4 regions of the Streptomyces sp. NPDC093984 genome follow, and region 1 is predicted to be linked to each of the others. Evidence: riboswitches for the same ligand, from Rfam matches in the RefSeq annotation. Region 1 holds a riboswitch; each other region holds the start of a gene.
What was found. Region 1 has a riboswitch for thiamine pyrophosphate ahead of thiC (phosphomethylpyrimidine synthase ThiC). Riboswitches for the same ligand answer to the same signal wherever they lie in the genome.

Region 1 (4,020 bases):
TGGTCGACGGAGTGGGCCGGCCGTGCGGCGACGGAGATGTGCACATCGCGCCCGCCGAGCCGGACACCTTCGGCGATGTGCTGATCCGGCTCCAGGTGGGTGCGGACCGGGCCTTGTTCCGGTCCGGGGCGGTTCCGCTGGTCGCGTTCCTGGACCGTACGGACAAGCTGGTGCCGCTCGGTCAGGAGGGTTCCCTCGCCGACTTCGACGCACATCTCGACGAGGCGCTGGACCGGATCCTGGCCGAGGAGCAGAGCGCGGGCTGAGTCCGTGCTTCGTGCTGTAACGGTTCCTCGCGGAGCCGTGCGGGGCGCGGTGGGTGCCGTAACGCTTCTGCGGTGCCTCCCCGCGGCTTGGGGCGCCTCAGTGCCTGCGGCGCCGCCCGCGCCCACCGCGGGCCGGTACGGCGGCCGGAGCGGCGGAGCGGTCGGAGCGGTCGGCGGAGACCACCAGGGCGGCCAGTGCCGTGGTCACCGGCACCGACGCGACCAGGCCGATCGAACCGACGAGCGTGCGCACGATCTCCTCCGCGACCAGCTCGCTGTCGGCGACGGTGACCACGCTGCTCTGCGCGATCGAGAACAGCAGCAACAGCGGCAGAGCGGCACCCGCGTACGCCAGGACGAGCGTGTTGACGACCGACGCGATGTGGTCGCGGCCGATGCGGATACCCGCACGGTACAGACCACGCCAGCCCATCGACGGGTTCGCTTCGTGGAGCTCCCAGACCGCCGACGTCTGCGTCACCGTCACATCGTCGAGGACGCCGAGCGAGCCGATGATCACGCCTGCCAGCAGCAGGCCGCTCATGTCGATACCCGGGTACAGGCCGTGGATCAGGCCGGTGTTGTCGTCGGTGTTGCCGGTCAGCGCTGCCCAGCCGATGAACAGGGAGCCCAGCACACCGATCAGGGACAGGGAGATGAGCGTGCCGAGCACCGCCACCGAGGTGCGTGCCGAGAGCCCGTGGCACATGTAGAGGGCGATCAGCATGATGGCACTGGACCCGACCACGGCCACGAGCAGCGGGTTCGAGCCCTGCAGGATCGCCGGCAGGATGAACAGGCTCAGCACCAGGAAGCTGACGGCCAGGGCGATGAGCGCCATCACGCCGCGCATCCGGCCCACGACCACCACGGCGATGGCGAAGATGCCGGCCAGCAGGGCCATGGGGAGCTTGCGGTTCACATCCGCCACCGAGTACTGCAGGTCCCTGGGGGCGGACGGTTCGTACGCGACAACGACCTTCTCGCCCTGATGCAACTGCCGTGACTGGTCGGGCTGGACGATCTCCGTGAACGTCCGGCCCTGGTCCTTGCCCGTGTCGACGCGCACCGTCGCCTTCTTGCACGTGCCGGTCGACTGCTGCTGGGCCGAGGAGCCCTCGGCCGTGGAGGTGTCGCCGGTCGGGGTGTCACCCGAGGCGTTCACGGACTTGCAGTCCACCTCCACCACCCTGGTGACCGTGGCCTGCTGGGTCTGCCGGTCGAATCCCACGCCGGTGCGCTTGTGCGACGGCACCCCGCCGGGCCACAGCACGACGAGACCGACCACCACGGCTGCCGTGAAGGGGATGAGGATCGCGGCGATCACTCTGCGCAGGTGCCGCGACACGGGGGCCGCCGGGCCATGGCTGTGGCTGTGCGAGTGGCCGTGCCCACTCGGTCCGTGCCCGCCGGGCGCTCCCTGCCCGTGCTCGCCGCTCGGTCCATGGCCATGTGCGTCGCCCGGGTCGTGGCCGTGGCCGTGGCCATGAGGCGGGTCGGGCGGCGGGTACGGGGGCGGATGCTGTGTCGTGGTCACCGAGGCATCATCGCAAGAAGGCGTGAGGCCCACTGTTCAGCTCGCGCAAAGAGACGCTAGCGTGGGGGGACCTTTGCACACGCGGGAGCTCGGAGCACCGGGCTGAGAGGGCGCTGACCTCCGCAGACGCGATGTTTCACGTGGAACATCGGCGGGCGGAAACCGCTGCGTCGACCGCTGAACCTGTTACCGGGTAATGCCGGCGTAGGGAGTAGGTCTCATGACCAACAAGGACGTACGCACGCCTGCCTCCGTTCAAGGCGAACAGTCCCAGGAGGCCGGACAGTCCATCGGCTGGCACAAGGCATACATCGAGGGCTCACGCCCCGACCTGAGGGTGCCGGTCCGTCGGGTGCACCTCACCAACGGGCAGTCGGTCACGCTGTACGACACCTCCGGCCCGTACACCGATCCACTCGTCCAGACCGACGTCCGCAGGGGTCTGACCCCGTTGCGGGAGAACTGGATCACCGCCCGCGGCGACACCGAGGAGTACGCGGGCCGTCCCGTCCGCCCCGAGGACGACGGCATCAAGCACACCTCGCCGCGGGGCGGACTGCGCAACCTCGACGCGGTGTTCCCGGGGCGGCCGCGTCAGCCGCGCCGCAGCCGCGACGGCAAGGCGGTGACGCAACTGGCGTACGCACGCCGCGGGGAGATCACACCGGAGATGGAGTTCGTCGCCCTCCGGGAGAACGTGTCCCCGGAGGTGGTACGCGAGGAGATCGCGGCAGGCCGTGCGGTCCTCCCGGCCAACGTCAACCACCCCGAGATCGAGCCGATGATCATCGGCAAGCGGTTCCTGGTGAAGGTCAACGCCAACATCGGCAACTCCGCCGTGACCTCCTCCATCGAGGAGGAGGTCGAGAAGATGACCTGGGCGACCCGCTGGGGCGCCGACACGGTCATGGACCTGTCCACCGGCCGCAACATTCACACCACGCGCGAGTGGGTGCTGCGCAACTCCCCCGTGCCGATCGGCACGGTGCCGCTCTATCAGGCCCTCGAGAAGGTCGACGGGAAGGCCGAGGAACTGACCTGGGAGATCTACAAGGACACGGTCATCGAGCAGGCCGAGCAGGGCGTGGACTACATGACGGTGCACGCGGGGGTGCGTCTGCCGTACGTACCGCTGACCGCGAACCGCAAGACCGGCATCGTCTCGCGTGGCGGTTCGATCATGGCGGCGTGGTGCCTCGCCCACCACAAGGAGTCGTTCCTGTATGAGAATTTCGAAGAATTGTGCGAAATCCTCGCGGCCTACGACGTCACGTACTCGCTGGGCGACGGCCTCAGGCCCGGCTCCATCGCGGACGCCAACGACGAGGCACAGTTCGCGGAACTGCGCACGCTCGGGGAACTCGGCCGCATCGCCAGGCGTTTCAACGTACAGACCATGATCGAGGGCCCGGGACACGTCCCGATGCACAAGATCAAGGAGAACATCGACCTTCAGCAGGAGATCTGCGACGAAGCTCCGTTCTACACGCTCGGGCCGCTGACGACGGACATCGCGCCTGCGTACGACCACATCACCTCCGGCATCGGCGCCGCGATGATCGCCTGGTGGGGCACGGCCATGCTCTGCTACGTCACCCCCAAGGAGCACTTGGGCCTGCCCAACCGCGACGACGTCAAGGCCGGTGTGATCACCTACAAGATCGCCGCCCATGCGGCCGACCTCGCCAAGGGGCATCCGGGTGCGCAGGCGTGGGACGACGCGCTGTCCGACGCGCGCTTCGAGTTCCGCTGGGAGGACCAGTTCAACCTGGCCCTCGACCCGGACACGGCCCGCGACTTCCACGACGAGACCCTCCCGGCGGAGCCGGCCAAGACGGCCCACTTCTGCTCGATGTGCGGTCCGAAGTTCTGCTCGATGAAGATCTCCCAGGACATCCGCCGCGAACATGGCGGTAGCCGGGAGGAGATCGAGGAGGGCATGGCCCAGAAGTCGAAGGAGTTCGCGGAGGCGGGGAACAGGGTGTACCTGCCGATCGCCGACTGACACGGGGCCGAGCGGGGCGCTGACCCGGGACGCCACAGAGGCTGTTGCGGGGCAGCGTCTTGTCCTCGCCCTCGCAGGGGTCGACGCCGTGCAGGGCGCGGGACGGCCCGCGCCGAGTGAGAAGTGCGGGCCCGGCTTGGGTGGAGCAGTCCGGGCCCACATCTTCGGGTGACGGTCCGATGGTGGGCGTTCCGGCTGGGGACTCGTGTGGA
Region 2 (4,020 bases), on a different contig from region 1:
AACGGCCGTCGAGCACCTGCCCGACGAGAGGGTCCTGAAGGGTCGTATCCACGCTGGTGAGTCTACGAGGGCGCACTGTCACTCACCGTCCGCTGCGGGGACACCGGGGCCCGACTGCAGCCGACCTGTGACGCGACCTCCTCCGGTCCGGCTCAGAAGGCCGGCAGCTCCGGGTCCAGCCGGGCCATGCCCTCCACCGGCGACGAGGCCTCCGCGAAGTGCCGGCGTGGGATACGGCCCGCCCGGCGGGCGAGCCGGCCGGCCTCCACCGCGTGCCGCATGGCCTCCGCCATCAGGACCGGCTCCTGCGCCCGGGTCACCGCCGAGGCGAGCATCACACCCGCGCACCCCAGCTCCATCGCCAGCGCCACGTCCGACGCCGTGCCCGCGCCCGCGTCCAGGATGACCGGCACGCGCGCGTGCTCCACGATCAGCTGGAAGTTGTGTGGGTTGCGGATGCCGAGCCCGGACCCGATCGGGGAGCCGAGCGGCATGATCGCGGCGCAGCCGACGTCCTCCAGCTTGCGGGCGAGCACGGGGTCGTCGTTCGTGTACGGCAGCACGGTGAAGCCGTCGTCCACCAGCGTCTCGGCTGCCTCCAGCAGCTCGATCGGGTCTGGCAGCAGGGTCCGCTCGTCGGCGATGACCTCCAGCTTGACCAGGTCCGTGCCGAGGGCCTCGCGCGCGAGGCGGGCGGTGAGCACGGCCTCGCCCGCGGTGAAGCAGCCCGCGGTGTTCGGCAGCACCCGGATGCCCAGCTTGTCGAGCACGGACAGGACCGAACCGTGCACCGAGGAGTCGACGCGCCGCATCGCGACCGTCGTCAGCTCCGTGCCGGACGCCACCAGCGCCCGCTCCAGCACGTCCAGGCTGGGCGCGCCACCCGTTCCCATGATCAGCCGGGACGAGTAGGTGGTCCCACCGAGGACGAAGGGATCGTCAGCCATGGGTCAGCCTCCTTGGACGGCGGTGAGGACCTCGACGCGGTCTCCCTCGCTGAGGGACGTCGACGCCCACTGCCCGCGCGGGACGACGGTTTCGTTGACGGCGGCGGCCACGCCCGAGGGGGCGGCGGTCAGGCTCCGCACCACCGCGTCGAGCGCTACACCGGGGGTGACCTCGCGGGTCTCCCCGTTGACCGAGATGTTCATACGGGCTGCTCCGTGAGTGCGGCGGCGGTGAAACGCCGGGGGGTGAAGGGACGGGCCTCCTCGGGAAGCTCACCGGTGGTCAGCACGTGCGCCATGACGTCGCCGGTGACCGGGGTGAGCAGGACACCGTTGCGGTAGTGGCCGGTGGCCAGCAGCAGACCGTCCAGCTCGGTGGGGCCGAGCAGCGGCGCGTTGTCCGGGGAACCCGGGCGCAGACCCGCCCGCGTCTCGGTGAGAGGCAGCTCGGTGATCCCGGGCACCAGCTCGTGAGCGTCCCGCAGCAGCTCGTACACCCCGCCCGCGGTGACCGTGGTGTCCCAGCCCATCTCCTCGCTGGTCGCGCCGACCACCAGCTCGCCGTTCTCGCGTGGCACGAGGTAGATCGCGCCACCGCGGACGACGGCGCGCACCGTACGGCTCAGGAACGGCGCGTACCGCTCGGGCACGGTCAGCCGCAGCACTTGCCCCTTCACGGGACGTACGGGCGGCAGGACGTCGGCCGGGACGCCCGCGAGCCGCCCGCTGAGGCTCCCCGCGGCCAGGACGACCTGCCCGGCGGAGAACTCGGTGCCGTCGGCGGTCCGCACCCCGCAGGCCCGCTCCCGCACCACCGTGAGCCGCTCGGCCCACACCCGGTGGAAGACCACCCCGGCGCGTTCACAGGCCGTCACCAGGGCCGCGGCGAGGCGGCGCGGGTCGATCTGATGGTCGCCGTCGACCCTGAGCCCCCCGCGCACGCCCGGTGCGAGCATCGGCTCCAGACGGCGGCACTCCCGCCCGCTCAGCCACTCCGACTCCAGCCCCGAGCGCTGCTGCAGGGCGTGCAGTTCGCGCAGCTCGGCGCGGTCGTCGGTGTCGAGCGCGACGGCGAGCGTGCCGCAGCTGCGGTAGCCCAGGTCCCGGCCGGCGGCCTCGGTCAGCTCGGCGGCGAAGTCCGGGTAGCGGCGCGCTGAGGCGAGGTTCAGGGCGAGCAGCGTCTGCTCGCCGTAGTGCAGCTCGGTGACGGCGGCCAGCATCCCGGCGGCCACCTGCGCGGCTCCGCCGCCCGGCTCCGGATCCACCACGGCGGTGGCGAACCCGCGCTGCGCCGCCCGCCAGGCGGTCACCAGACCGATGATCCCGCCCCCGATGACAAGAACGTCCGACACGGTCGACGCATCGCGCGCTGTCGACGGTTCGTCCGGTGTACGCGACATGGGCGTCCAGCCCCTCCCTTCGCCGGCATGACCCGGATCAGGTTCGTACGGTCGGAGGCCGTCCCAGCCTCCCTCTCAGCCCGGTGCGCCGGGCTCCCGCGAGTGCTTCCGGTGGCAACCCTAGCCCGCAGAGCGCCGCCCTTGTAAGACAGCCTCCGCCCGGCCCGAGGGCTGTGCAGGACGTCACTCAGCACGCCCCCTGACTGACAATTCGTCAGTTGTCTATGGTGATCAGGTGAGCGAGCAGACGCAGGCACGGGACGGTACGGCACGGCGCGTCGTCGTCGTGGGCGCGGGCATGGCCGGGGTGCAGACCGCGGTCGCCCTGCGGGAACAGGGCTTCACCGGCGGCGTGACGCTGATCGGCGCGGAGCCGCACCAGCCGTACGACAGGCCGCCGCTGTCCAAGGCCGTCCTGCTCGGCAAGGCCGAGGGCTCCGCCTTCGACGTCGACTTCGAGGCGCTGGACATCGAGCTGGAACTGGGCCGCGAGGCGACCGGCCTGCGCCCCCAGGACCACGAGCTGGACACCGAGCGGGGCCCCGTCCCGTACGACGTCCTGGTCATCGCGACCGGGGCGGAACCGATCCGGCTGCCGGGCGCGGAGGGCGTCCCCGGGGTACATCTGCTGCGCACACTGGACGACGCCGAGCGGCTGCGGCCGGTGCTCGCCCGGCAGCACGACATCGTGGTCGTCGGCGCGGGCTGGATCGGCGCCGAGTTCGCCACCGCCGCGCGCGAGGCGGGCTGCGCGGTGACCGTGGTGGAGGCCGCGGACCGGCCGCTCGCCGGGGCACTGCCGGCGGAGGTGGCGGCGCCGATGACGTCCTGGTACGCGGACAGCGGGGCCGAGCTGCGCACGCACGCGCGCGTGGAGCGCATCGAGCCGGGCGCGGTGGTGCTGGACGACGGCTCTCGGGTGCCGGCCGGGGCGGTGGTGGTGGGCATCGGGGCCCGGCCCGCCACGGCCTGGCTGGCCGGGTCCGGGATCGAGCTGGGCGTGCACGGCGAGGTGCTGGCCGACGACCATCTGCGCACCTCGGTGCCGGACGTGTACGCGGTCGGCGACTGCGCGTCCTTCCCGTCGGGCCGCTACGAGGAGCGCCTGCTCGTCCACCACTGGGACAACGCCCTCCAGGGTCCGCGCACGGTGGCCGCGAACATCATCGGCCAGACACCGGTGGCGTACGACCCGGTGCCGTACTTCTGGTCGGAGCAGTTCGGCCGGTTCGTCCAGTACGTGGGCCACCACGCGTCCGCCGACACGACGGTGTGGCGCGGCGACCCCGAGGGCGCGGCCTGGACGGTCTGCTGGCTGCGCGAGGGCCGCCTGGTGGCCCTGCTGGCCGTGGGCCGCCCCCGGGACCTGGCGCAGGGCCGCCGCCTGATCGAATCGGGCACCCCCATGAATCCCGCACTGCTGTCGGACCCGTCCCGCCCACTGAAGGAGGCGACGGCGTAGGGCGCGACCACCCCCTCCGCCTAACCCCGCCGGAGGCGCTCCGCTTCCGACTGTCAGTCCGGGATGGCACGCTTGATCCCGTGACCGAGATTGACGCAAAGATCGATGCTCTCGTCCCCGCCTGGCTCACCCTGCCCGACATCGCCGAAGCCCTCGGCGTGGAGGTGACCCGGGTGCGGCAGCTGGTCAAGGAGGGCCAGCTCATCGCCGT
Region 3 (4,020 bases), on a different contig from region 1:
CGGCTGCGGAAGGAGGCCGACGGCGACGTCCCCGCCCTGCGCCGGCTGTTGCAGGAGATACCGGGGATCGGACCGGCCGGCGCGGACATCTTCCTGCGCGAGGTGCAGCGCGTGTGGCCCGAGGTGGCTCCCTACCTGGACGCGAAGGCACTGTCGGGTGCGGAGCGACTGGGGCTGCCGAAGGACCCGGAGCAGCTGCTGAAGCTGACGAAGGACACCGAACCGGCGGTGCTGGCAGCGGCGTTGGTGCGCGCCGCACTCGACAAGAAGCTGGCGGAAGAGGTGCGGCAGCACGCGGCATGAGGGCGGGCTCGGGGTGGGCACCCTGTGGGGGCAGGACGAGTTGCCCCGTCAGCGCCCGCCGCGAGCCTTCCCGCACCGGACACCGACGCCTCGGCGTCGCCGACACCGCGGCGACCGGCAGGTGAAATCTTCACCGGGAGCGGAGAAAGCGCCTTCTCCCAGAGACTCGCCCGCTACGTTTTGACATGCGCGCAACACTCCCTCCCGTCACCCCCCAGGAGCCGTTCCCCATGCGCAGACTCCTCGCCACCCTCGCGGCGGCCGCCGCCGCGCTCGGCGGACTCACGGTCACCGCGCCCACCGCCACGGCGGCCGACTCGGGCACGTTCCGCGTGCTCGGCTACAACGTCGCCGGTCTCCCCGAGGGCATCTCCAGCGCCCCGACACCGCGCCAGTCGAGCACCACGACGATCGGCTCACGCCTCGGCCCGTACGACATCGTCCAGGTCCAGGAGGACTTCAACTACCACGCGTACCTGTACGCCGCGGACTCCCACCCGTACCGCACGCCCACCAGCGGCGGCGCCGGCGTCGGCAGCGGACTCAACACGCTGTCCGGTATCCCGTACGACACAGACGACTTCGAGCGCGTGCACTGGAACTCGTGCCAGTACGACTCGGGGGACTGCCTCACCCCCAAGGGCTTCACGTTCATGCGGGAGCGCCTGGCCGAGGGCGTCTACGTCGACTTCTACAACCTGCACACCAACGCCGGGACGAACGACGGCGATCTGGCCTCGCGCGCGGACAACCTCAACCAGCTGACGGACTTCATCAAGACCCACTCCGCGGGCAACGCCGTCGTCGTCATGGGCGACACCAACACCCGCTACACGCGCTCGGGTGACACGATCGCCGAGTTCGCCGCTGCGAACGGCCTCACCGACGCCTGGGTCAAGCTGGTGCGCGGCGGCACCCCGCCCGCCAAGGGCAGCGACCCGCTGCTCTGCGACGAGAACGCGGTCACCAACAGCTGCGAGGTCGTCGACAAGATCCTCTACCGGGGCAGCAAACTCGTCTCGCTCAACGCCACCGCGTACAACAACGAGCACGCCAAGTTCCTCACCGACGACGGCAAGATGCTCTCCGACCACGACCCGATCACCGCGACGTTCAGCTGGACGCGCAACTCCGCCTTCCAGCTCAGCGACCAGTTCGGCGGGCCGCACGGCGACTACTACGACGACATCGACAGCGTCCCGGCCGGCGCCCGGGCGACCGGCATCTCGCTGCGCAGCGGCTCCCGTGTCGACCAGGTCGGCGTGACGCTGGCGGGCGGCACCACGCTCGTGCACGGCGGCACCGGCGGCACGGCATCCTCGCTGACCCTGGGGAGCGACGAGTACGTGACAAGCGCGCAGCTCTGTGAGGGCCGGTACGACGGCCGCACGAGGATCTTCTCCGCGAAGTTCACGACCAACCTCGGCCGCAGCCTGGCGGGCGGTACCACCACGTCCGACTGCGTGACCCGCACGGCGCCCTCCGGCTGGCAGATCGCGGGGTTCCACGGGCGCTCCGGTGACGAGGTCGACAAGATCGGCTTCATCTACACCCGGCGCTGACGCGCCACCAAGACCTCGTGAGGGCCGCTGACCGACCCGGCAGCGGCCCTCACGTATGGCCGATTCCCGTCCTCGGGTTAGTCTTGCCGCCGTACCGGACACGGGGTGCCCCATCTGCGGGCTGAGATCACACCCGTCGAACCTGAACCAGTTCGTACTGGCGGAGGGATGTCTTTCATGCCATCGGCGCATGTCTCGGGCGGGCTGCCCACAGGCGGCCGGAGCACCGTCTTCGACGGGCGGATGCCCACCGCTCCCGGCGACCTCAGGGTCGAGGGCCACGGCATCGAGCCGGTCCCCGAGACGAATCGTTACGGCGGGGCGGGCCGGCTGTTCACCGTGTGGTTCGCCCCCAATCTGACCATGACGGGCGTGTTCACCGGGACCATCGGCATCGCGCTCGGCCTGGACTTCACCACCGCACTCGCCGCCGTCGTCCTCGGCACGGTGCTGGGCGCGGTGCCCACCGCCTATCTGAGCACCTGGGGCAGCCGCACCGGAGCCGGCCAGCTGCCGCTCGCCCGGCTGGCGTTCGGGCGCGCGGTGGTGCTGCCCGGGGTGCTGCAGTGGCTGTCCTCGATCGCCTGGGACGCGCTGATCGGGCTGTTCGGCGGCGATGCGCTGGCGCGGCTCGCCGGCTGGCCGTTCTGGCTGGGCGTCCTGGTGGTGATGCTCGCCCAAGGACCCCTGGGGGTCCTCGGCTACGAGGCGATCCACCGGCTGCAACTCGTCATGACGTTCGTGCTGGCCGCCGCCTTCGCACTGATCGCCCTGCGCATGGCGGGCAGCGTGCACCCCGCCTGGACGGGCACCGCGCACGGCGCGGACCGGGTGGGCGCCTTCGTGCTGACCAGCACCATCGCGCTCAGCCTGTCGCTGTCCTGGGCGCCGTACGCCAGCGACTTCAGCCGCTATCTGCCGCGCGGCACCTCACGGTCCCGGATGTTCTGGTGCACGCTGCTCGGTCTCGTGGTGTCCTTCGTGGCCGTGCAGGTCCTCGGGCTGTGGGGCGCGTCGGTGCTGACCGACCAGACGGCCGCGGGCGTGGACCATGTGCTGGGCGGGGGCGCGGCCGGTGCCTTCGGGCTGCTGGCCGTGGCGCTGGCGGCGCTCGCCAGCAATGCGATGAACGACTACAGCGGCTCCTTGGCACTGCAGACCGTCGGGGTGCGCCTGCCGCGTCCGCTGGCCGCCGCCCTCGCCGTGGTGCTCGGCTTTCCGCTGGTGCTGTGGATGCACGCGGCGAACACCACCGCCCGCTTCCAGAACGTGCTGCTGTTCGTGAGCTACTGGATCCCCGGGTTCGTGGCGATCGTCGTCGTCGACTGGCTCGCACGGCGCGGCGCCGCGGTCGACCTCGCCGCCTGGACCGCCCGGCCGCGCTCCGTGTGGCCGCCGCTGCTGGCGTTCGTCGGCGCCTTCGCCGCGGCGGTGCCGTTCATGGACACCGGCCTGTACGTGGGCCCGGCCGCCCACGCGCTGCACGGCGCCGACGTCTCCTACTACGTGGCGTTCCTGGTCGCCCTCGCGCTGTACGCCCCGCTGCGCCTCCGGGAGGAGAGCCGCGTGCGCGTCCGAGAGGAGGGCCGCGCATGACCGCGCCGCCCCGTGTCCTGACCATCGCCGGCTCCGACTCCGGCGGCGGCGCCGGGATCCAGGCCGACCTGAAGACCATGCTGGCGCTCGGCGCCCACGGGATGAGCGTGATCACCGCGGTCACGGCGCAGAACTCCGTGGGGGTGCAGGGGGCGTGGGAGCTGCCCGTGGAGGCGGTGCGCGCCCAGTACCGCAGCGTCGTCGACGACATCGGCGTGCAGGCGGTCAAGACGGGCATGCTCGCCTCGCCCGCGCTGGTCCAGGCGGTGGCCGACCTGCTCACGGACGTGCCGGCACCGGTCGTCGTGGACCCGGTGAGCGTCTCCAAGCACGGCGACCGGCTGCTCGCCGACGACGCCCTGGACGCCGTACGGACCAGGTTGCTGCCGCTCGCCACGGTGGCCACGCCGAACCTGGACGAGGTCGCGGAGCTGACCGGCATCACGGTGACCGACGAGGCGGGCATGCGCCGCGCGGCCGACCGTCTGCTGTCGTACGGGCCCCGGTGGGTGCTCGTGAAGGGCGGGCATCTGCCCGGCGAGGCCACCGACCTGCTCAC
Region 4 (4,020 bases), on a different contig from region 1:
CGACGACCGTGGGCAGCACGAACGGGACGGTGACGACGGCGCGCAGCACCTGCCTGCCCGGGAAGTCGTAGCGCGCGAAGACATACGCGCCGGGCAGCGCGATCAGCAGGGTCAGAGCGGTGGAGGCCAGCGCCTGCCAGGTGGTGAACCACAGCACGTGCCGCATGTCCGGCTCGGCGAGCACGTCCACGACCCGCCCGAGCCGCCAGGCCCCGTCCGTCTTCAGACCGCGCGCGACGATCGCGGCGACGGGGTAGGCGAAGAAGACCGCGAAGAACGCGACGGGCGGGGCCATCAGCCCGAGCCGCGCCGCGTTCCCCCGCCTGCGTGGGGTCACTTCAGTACGAGCGACGTCCACGCCTTGACCCACTGGTCACGGTTCGCGGCGATCTTCGTGGGGGCCATGGTCTCGGGATCCTTGGCCGCGGGCCCGTACTCGGTGAACTCCGCGGGCACCTTCGCTCCCTCGACCACCGGGTAGACGAACATGTTGAGCGGCATGTCCTCCTGGAACCTCCTGCTGATCAGGAAGTCGAGGAACGCCTTGCCGCCCTTGGTGTTGTGCGCGCCTGTCAGCAGACCGGCGAACTCGATCTGGCGGAAGCAGGTGCCGGTGGCGACGCCGGTCGGCGCGGTCTTGGGCCGGGGGTCGGCGTAGACGACCTCGGCGGGCGGCGAGGAGGCGTAGGAGACGACGAGCGGCCGGTCGCCCTTGGCCTTCTTGCCGCCGGCGGAGCCGGAGAACTCCTCGTTGTAGGCCTGCTCCCAGCCGTCGACCACCTTCACACCGTTGGCCTTGAGCTTCCTCCAGTAGTCCGGCCAGCCGCCGTCGCCGTACTTCGCGGCGGTGCCGAGCAGGAAGCCGAGACCGGGCGAGGACGTGGAGGCGTTCTCGGTGACGAGGAGGTTCTTGTACTCGGGCTTGACGAGGTCGTCGAAGGACGCCGGCGGGGTCAGCTTGTGGTCGGCGAAGTACTTCTTGTCGTAGTTGACGCAGATGTCGCCGTAGTCGATGGGCGTGACCCGGTGCTTGTCCGCGTCCAGCTGGTACTGGGTGCCGACCTGGTCGAGGCCCTTGGCCTCGTACGGCTGGAACAGGCCGTTGTCCAGCGCCCTGGACAGCAGCGTGTTGTCGACGCCGAAGAAGACGTCGCCCTGCGGGTTGTCCTTGGTGAGGATCGCCTTGTTGACGGCCTGGCCCGCGTCGCCGTCCTTGAGGACCTTGACGGTGTAGCCGGACTCCTTCTCGAACGCCGCGATGACGCTCTTGGAGGCGGCCCACGAGTCATGGCTGACGAGGGTCACGGTCTTGGAGCCGCCGCTGCCGTTCCCACTTCCGGAACCGGACGATCCGCACGCGGACAGCGTGACCATGCCCAGTCCGACGGCCACGGCCGCCCACTGCTTACCGGTGATGCTCAACTGGATTCCTCCTGGGGGTGACCAGGAAGAGACGCGGCCCTGCCCCGGACCTCGGAGGGTCCCGGGCAGGGCGCAACAGCTCGAGTGAAGACCGAACTCCCTACCCAGAATGACCTGGGCGAGGTTCAGAGGGTCTGCGGTCGCTACCGCACTCTCAGCGCTGTGGCGCTCCCCTGTCGGAATATGAAGATGTACGTACTGACTGACGGCTCTCAGACTACCGCTCGGTCGCGGCGAGCTGACCGCACGCCCCGTCGATCTCCTGACCCCGGGTGTCCCGGATCGTCACCGGCACACCGTGGGCGGCGATCGCCTCGACGAACGCCTTCTCGTCCTCGGGGCGGGAGGCGGTCCACTTCGAGCCGGGCGTCGGGTTCAGCGGGATCAGGTTGACGTGCACGGGCTTGCCCTTGAGCAGCCGGCCCAGCAGGTCACCGCGCCACGCCTGGTCGTTGATGTCCCGGATGAGGGCGTACTCGATGGACAGCCGGCGTCCGGACTTCTCGACGTAGTCGAACCCGGCGTCGAGGACCTCGCGCACCTTCCACCGCGTGTTGACGGGGACGAGGGTGTCGCGCAGCTCGTCGTCCGGGGCGTGCAGGGAGACGGCGAGACGGCACTTGAAGCCCTCGTCGGCGAATCGGTGGATGGCCGGCACCAGTCCGACGGTGGAGACGGTGATGCCGCGCTGCGAGAGGCCGAGCCCGTCCGGCGCGGGATCGGTAAGGGCCCGAATCGCACCCACGACGCGCTTGTAGTTGGCGAGGGGCTCGCCCATGCCCATGAAGACGATGTTGGACAGCCGCGCCGGGCCGCCGGGGATCTCGCCGTCGCGCAGCGCCCGCATGCCGTCCACGATCTGGTGCACGATCTCGGCGGTCGACAGGTTGCGGTCCAGGCCCGCCTGGCCGGTGGCGCAGAACGGGCAGTTCATGCCGCAACCCGCCTGCGAGCTGATGCACATGGTGACCCGGTCCGGGTAGCGCATGAGCACGGACTCGACGAGCGTGCCGTCGAACAGCCGCCACAGCGTCTTACGGGTGGTCCCCTGGTCCGTCGCCAGATGCCGGACGACCGTCATCAGCTCCGGGAGCAGCGCCTCCTGGAGCTTGCCACGGGAGGGCGCGGGGATGTCGGTCCACTGCTCCGGGTCGTGCGCGAACCGCGCGAAGTAGTGCTGCGAGAGCTGCTTGGCGCGGAACGGCTTCTCACCGACCGCGGCGACCGCCTCCTTGCGCTCGGCGGGCGAGAGGTCGGCGAGATGCCGCGGCGGCGTCTTGGCACCGCGCGGCGCGACGAAAGTGAGTTCTCCGGGCTTAGGCATGGCCTCACCAGTGTCGCAGATCCAATTGGGTGACCTGCGGCTGTCGCTCGCTACGACTGTCGTTAGTAGTCGTCACCGGTCGCCGCTGAGCGGCCTCGGACGGCCCAGGGACGGCCCAGCGAAGATCACTCGTCGGCTGCCACCCACTCATCGAGCCGGACCTTGACCTGGTAGTTGTGGGCGGCGTGCCAGAGGACCTCCCCGCTGACGAAGGCCCCGAGGGCCGGGAGGTCCGTCCCGTGCGGCATGGCCGTGATCTCCGCCAGCGCTATGGCGTTCGCCACGCCGTCTATACGTATGAAGACCCCGAAGCGCTGCCGACCGATGACCTCGCCGGTGATCCGGGTTCCTACAGGCAGGGCCGAGACGGTTACCGCCCAGCTCGACTGGACCGCCTCAGCGGCCGGCGCTTCAGAGCCCGTGGGCCAGTCATACTCATCCATCGGTAGATCATGACGCCCTGGGACCGGTGCTTAGAAGGCGCTTTGTGGCTGCGTCCCGACCTCCTCTTGACCTGTCCCTCTTCCCCAGCTGAGCCGCTTGCCGGTAGAACTTCGACACGGATTCGATACGTAGTGTCCTGGCGGATCTGTACGGTGCGAACGACACACACCCTAGGGACGAACTGTTAGGGGCGGGCATGACGGAGTATCTGTCTGAGGTTGATCCGCGATGGGCTGAGCACTCTGGCGAAGAGGCGCACTACGGTGCCCCCGAATGGGGCCCGGAGGACTTGGAGCGCGCTACAAGGTTCTTGGCTGAACTCGCACCGCAGGCCCGGCAGATGCTCGAGTACCTGCTGCGCAACCCTGGCCGGAAGATCCACTGCACGGAGCTGGTGGATATGGCCCTGGGCGGTCCAAATGAGGGCGCTCCGGCGCAGCGCGTGGCAGGCGTGGTGAGGGGAATGAGCAAGGGACACAGCAACAGTGGGCGGCGGCTTCCGTTCTACTGGTGGGAAGCTCCTGAGGGGAGCGCGGGCGCAACGTACGCAGTCCGCCCCTCAGTGGCGGCGGTGTTCCTAGCCGCTCAGCTCGGCCAGTGACTCCGCCGCGGGCGCCGGCATCCACCAGTCAGGCGGCGCTACCGCATCGGCGTGAGTCGGCTGGCGCTGAGCACCGCTTAGGAGTTCGATCCGAGCGTGGCCCGGCGGCGTCACCGCGTGGGCGTGTTGTTGCATGCCGGGCCGTGCATGGGTGCCCGGGTCCGGTGCTGCTGATGTCACCTGCAGATGTCAGCCAGAGCTACCGCTGTGCGGGCGCACGCTTACACCA

Region 2: another riboswitch for thiamine pyrophosphate. It lies ahead of thiO (glycine oxidase ThiO); the one in region 1 lies ahead of thiC (phosphomethylpyrimidine synthase ThiC).
Region 3: another riboswitch for thiamine pyrophosphate. It lies ahead of ACIRC0_RS02830 (purine-cytosine permease family protein); the one in region 1 lies ahead of thiC (phosphomethylpyrimidine synthase ThiC).
Region 4: another riboswitch for thiamine pyrophosphate. It lies ahead of ACIRC0_RS29550 (thiamine ABC transporter substrate binding subunit); the one in region 1 lies ahead of thiC (phosphomethylpyrimidine synthase ThiC).

The regions. Positions count from the first base shown of each region.
Region 1 covers NZ_JBIWIM010000004.1:578,990-583,009, forward strand. Annotated here, with positions in the region: gene ACIRC0_RS18630 (SsgA family sporulation/cell division regulator) at 1-266, shown strand, start outside; gene ACIRC0_RS18635 (YibE/F family protein) at 364-1,803, opposite strand; TPP riboswitch at 1,875-2,031, shown strand; gene thiC (phosphomethylpyrimidine synthase ThiC) at 2,024-3,808, shown strand.
Region 2 covers NZ_JBIWIM010000003.1:323,581-327,600, reverse strand. Annotated here, with positions in the region: gene pknB (Stk1 family PASTA domain-containing Ser/Thr kinase) at 1-52, opposite strand, end outside; gene ACIRC0_RS13655 (thiazole synthase) at 153-947, opposite strand; gene thiS (sulfur carrier protein ThiS) at 951-1,151, opposite strand; gene thiO (glycine oxidase ThiO) at 1,148-2,347, opposite strand; TPP riboswitch at 2,345-2,457, opposite strand; gene ACIRC0_RS13640 (NAD(P)/FAD-dependent oxidoreductase) at 2,583-3,809, shown strand; gene ACIRC0_RS13635 (Rv2175c family DNA-binding protein) at 3,890-4,020, shown strand, end outside.
Region 3 covers NZ_JBIWIM010000001.1:599,761-603,780, forward strand. Annotated here, with positions in the region: gene ACIRC0_RS02820 (endonuclease) at 1-303, shown strand, start outside; gene ACIRC0_RS02825 (jacalin-like lectin) at 534-1,865, shown strand; TPP riboswitch at 1,957-2,051, shown strand; gene ACIRC0_RS02830 (purine-cytosine permease family protein) at 2,043-3,461, shown strand; gene thiD (bifunctional hydroxymethylpyrimidine kinase/phosphomethylpyrimidine kinase) at 3,458-4,020, shown strand, end outside.
Region 4 covers NZ_JBIWIM010000010.1:38,175-42,194, forward strand. Annotated here, with positions in the region: gene ACIRC0_RS29545 (ABC transporter permease) at 1-358, opposite strand, end outside; gene ACIRC0_RS29550 (thiamine ABC transporter substrate binding subunit) at 334-1,374, opposite strand; TPP riboswitch at 1,502-1,607, opposite strand; gene rlmN (23S rRNA (adenine(2503)-C(2))-methyltransferase RlmN) at 1,640-2,746, opposite strand; gene ACIRC0_RS29560 (hypothetical protein) at 2,872-3,189, opposite strand; gene ACIRC0_RS29565 (DUF6416 domain-containing protein) at 3,387-3,791, shown strand.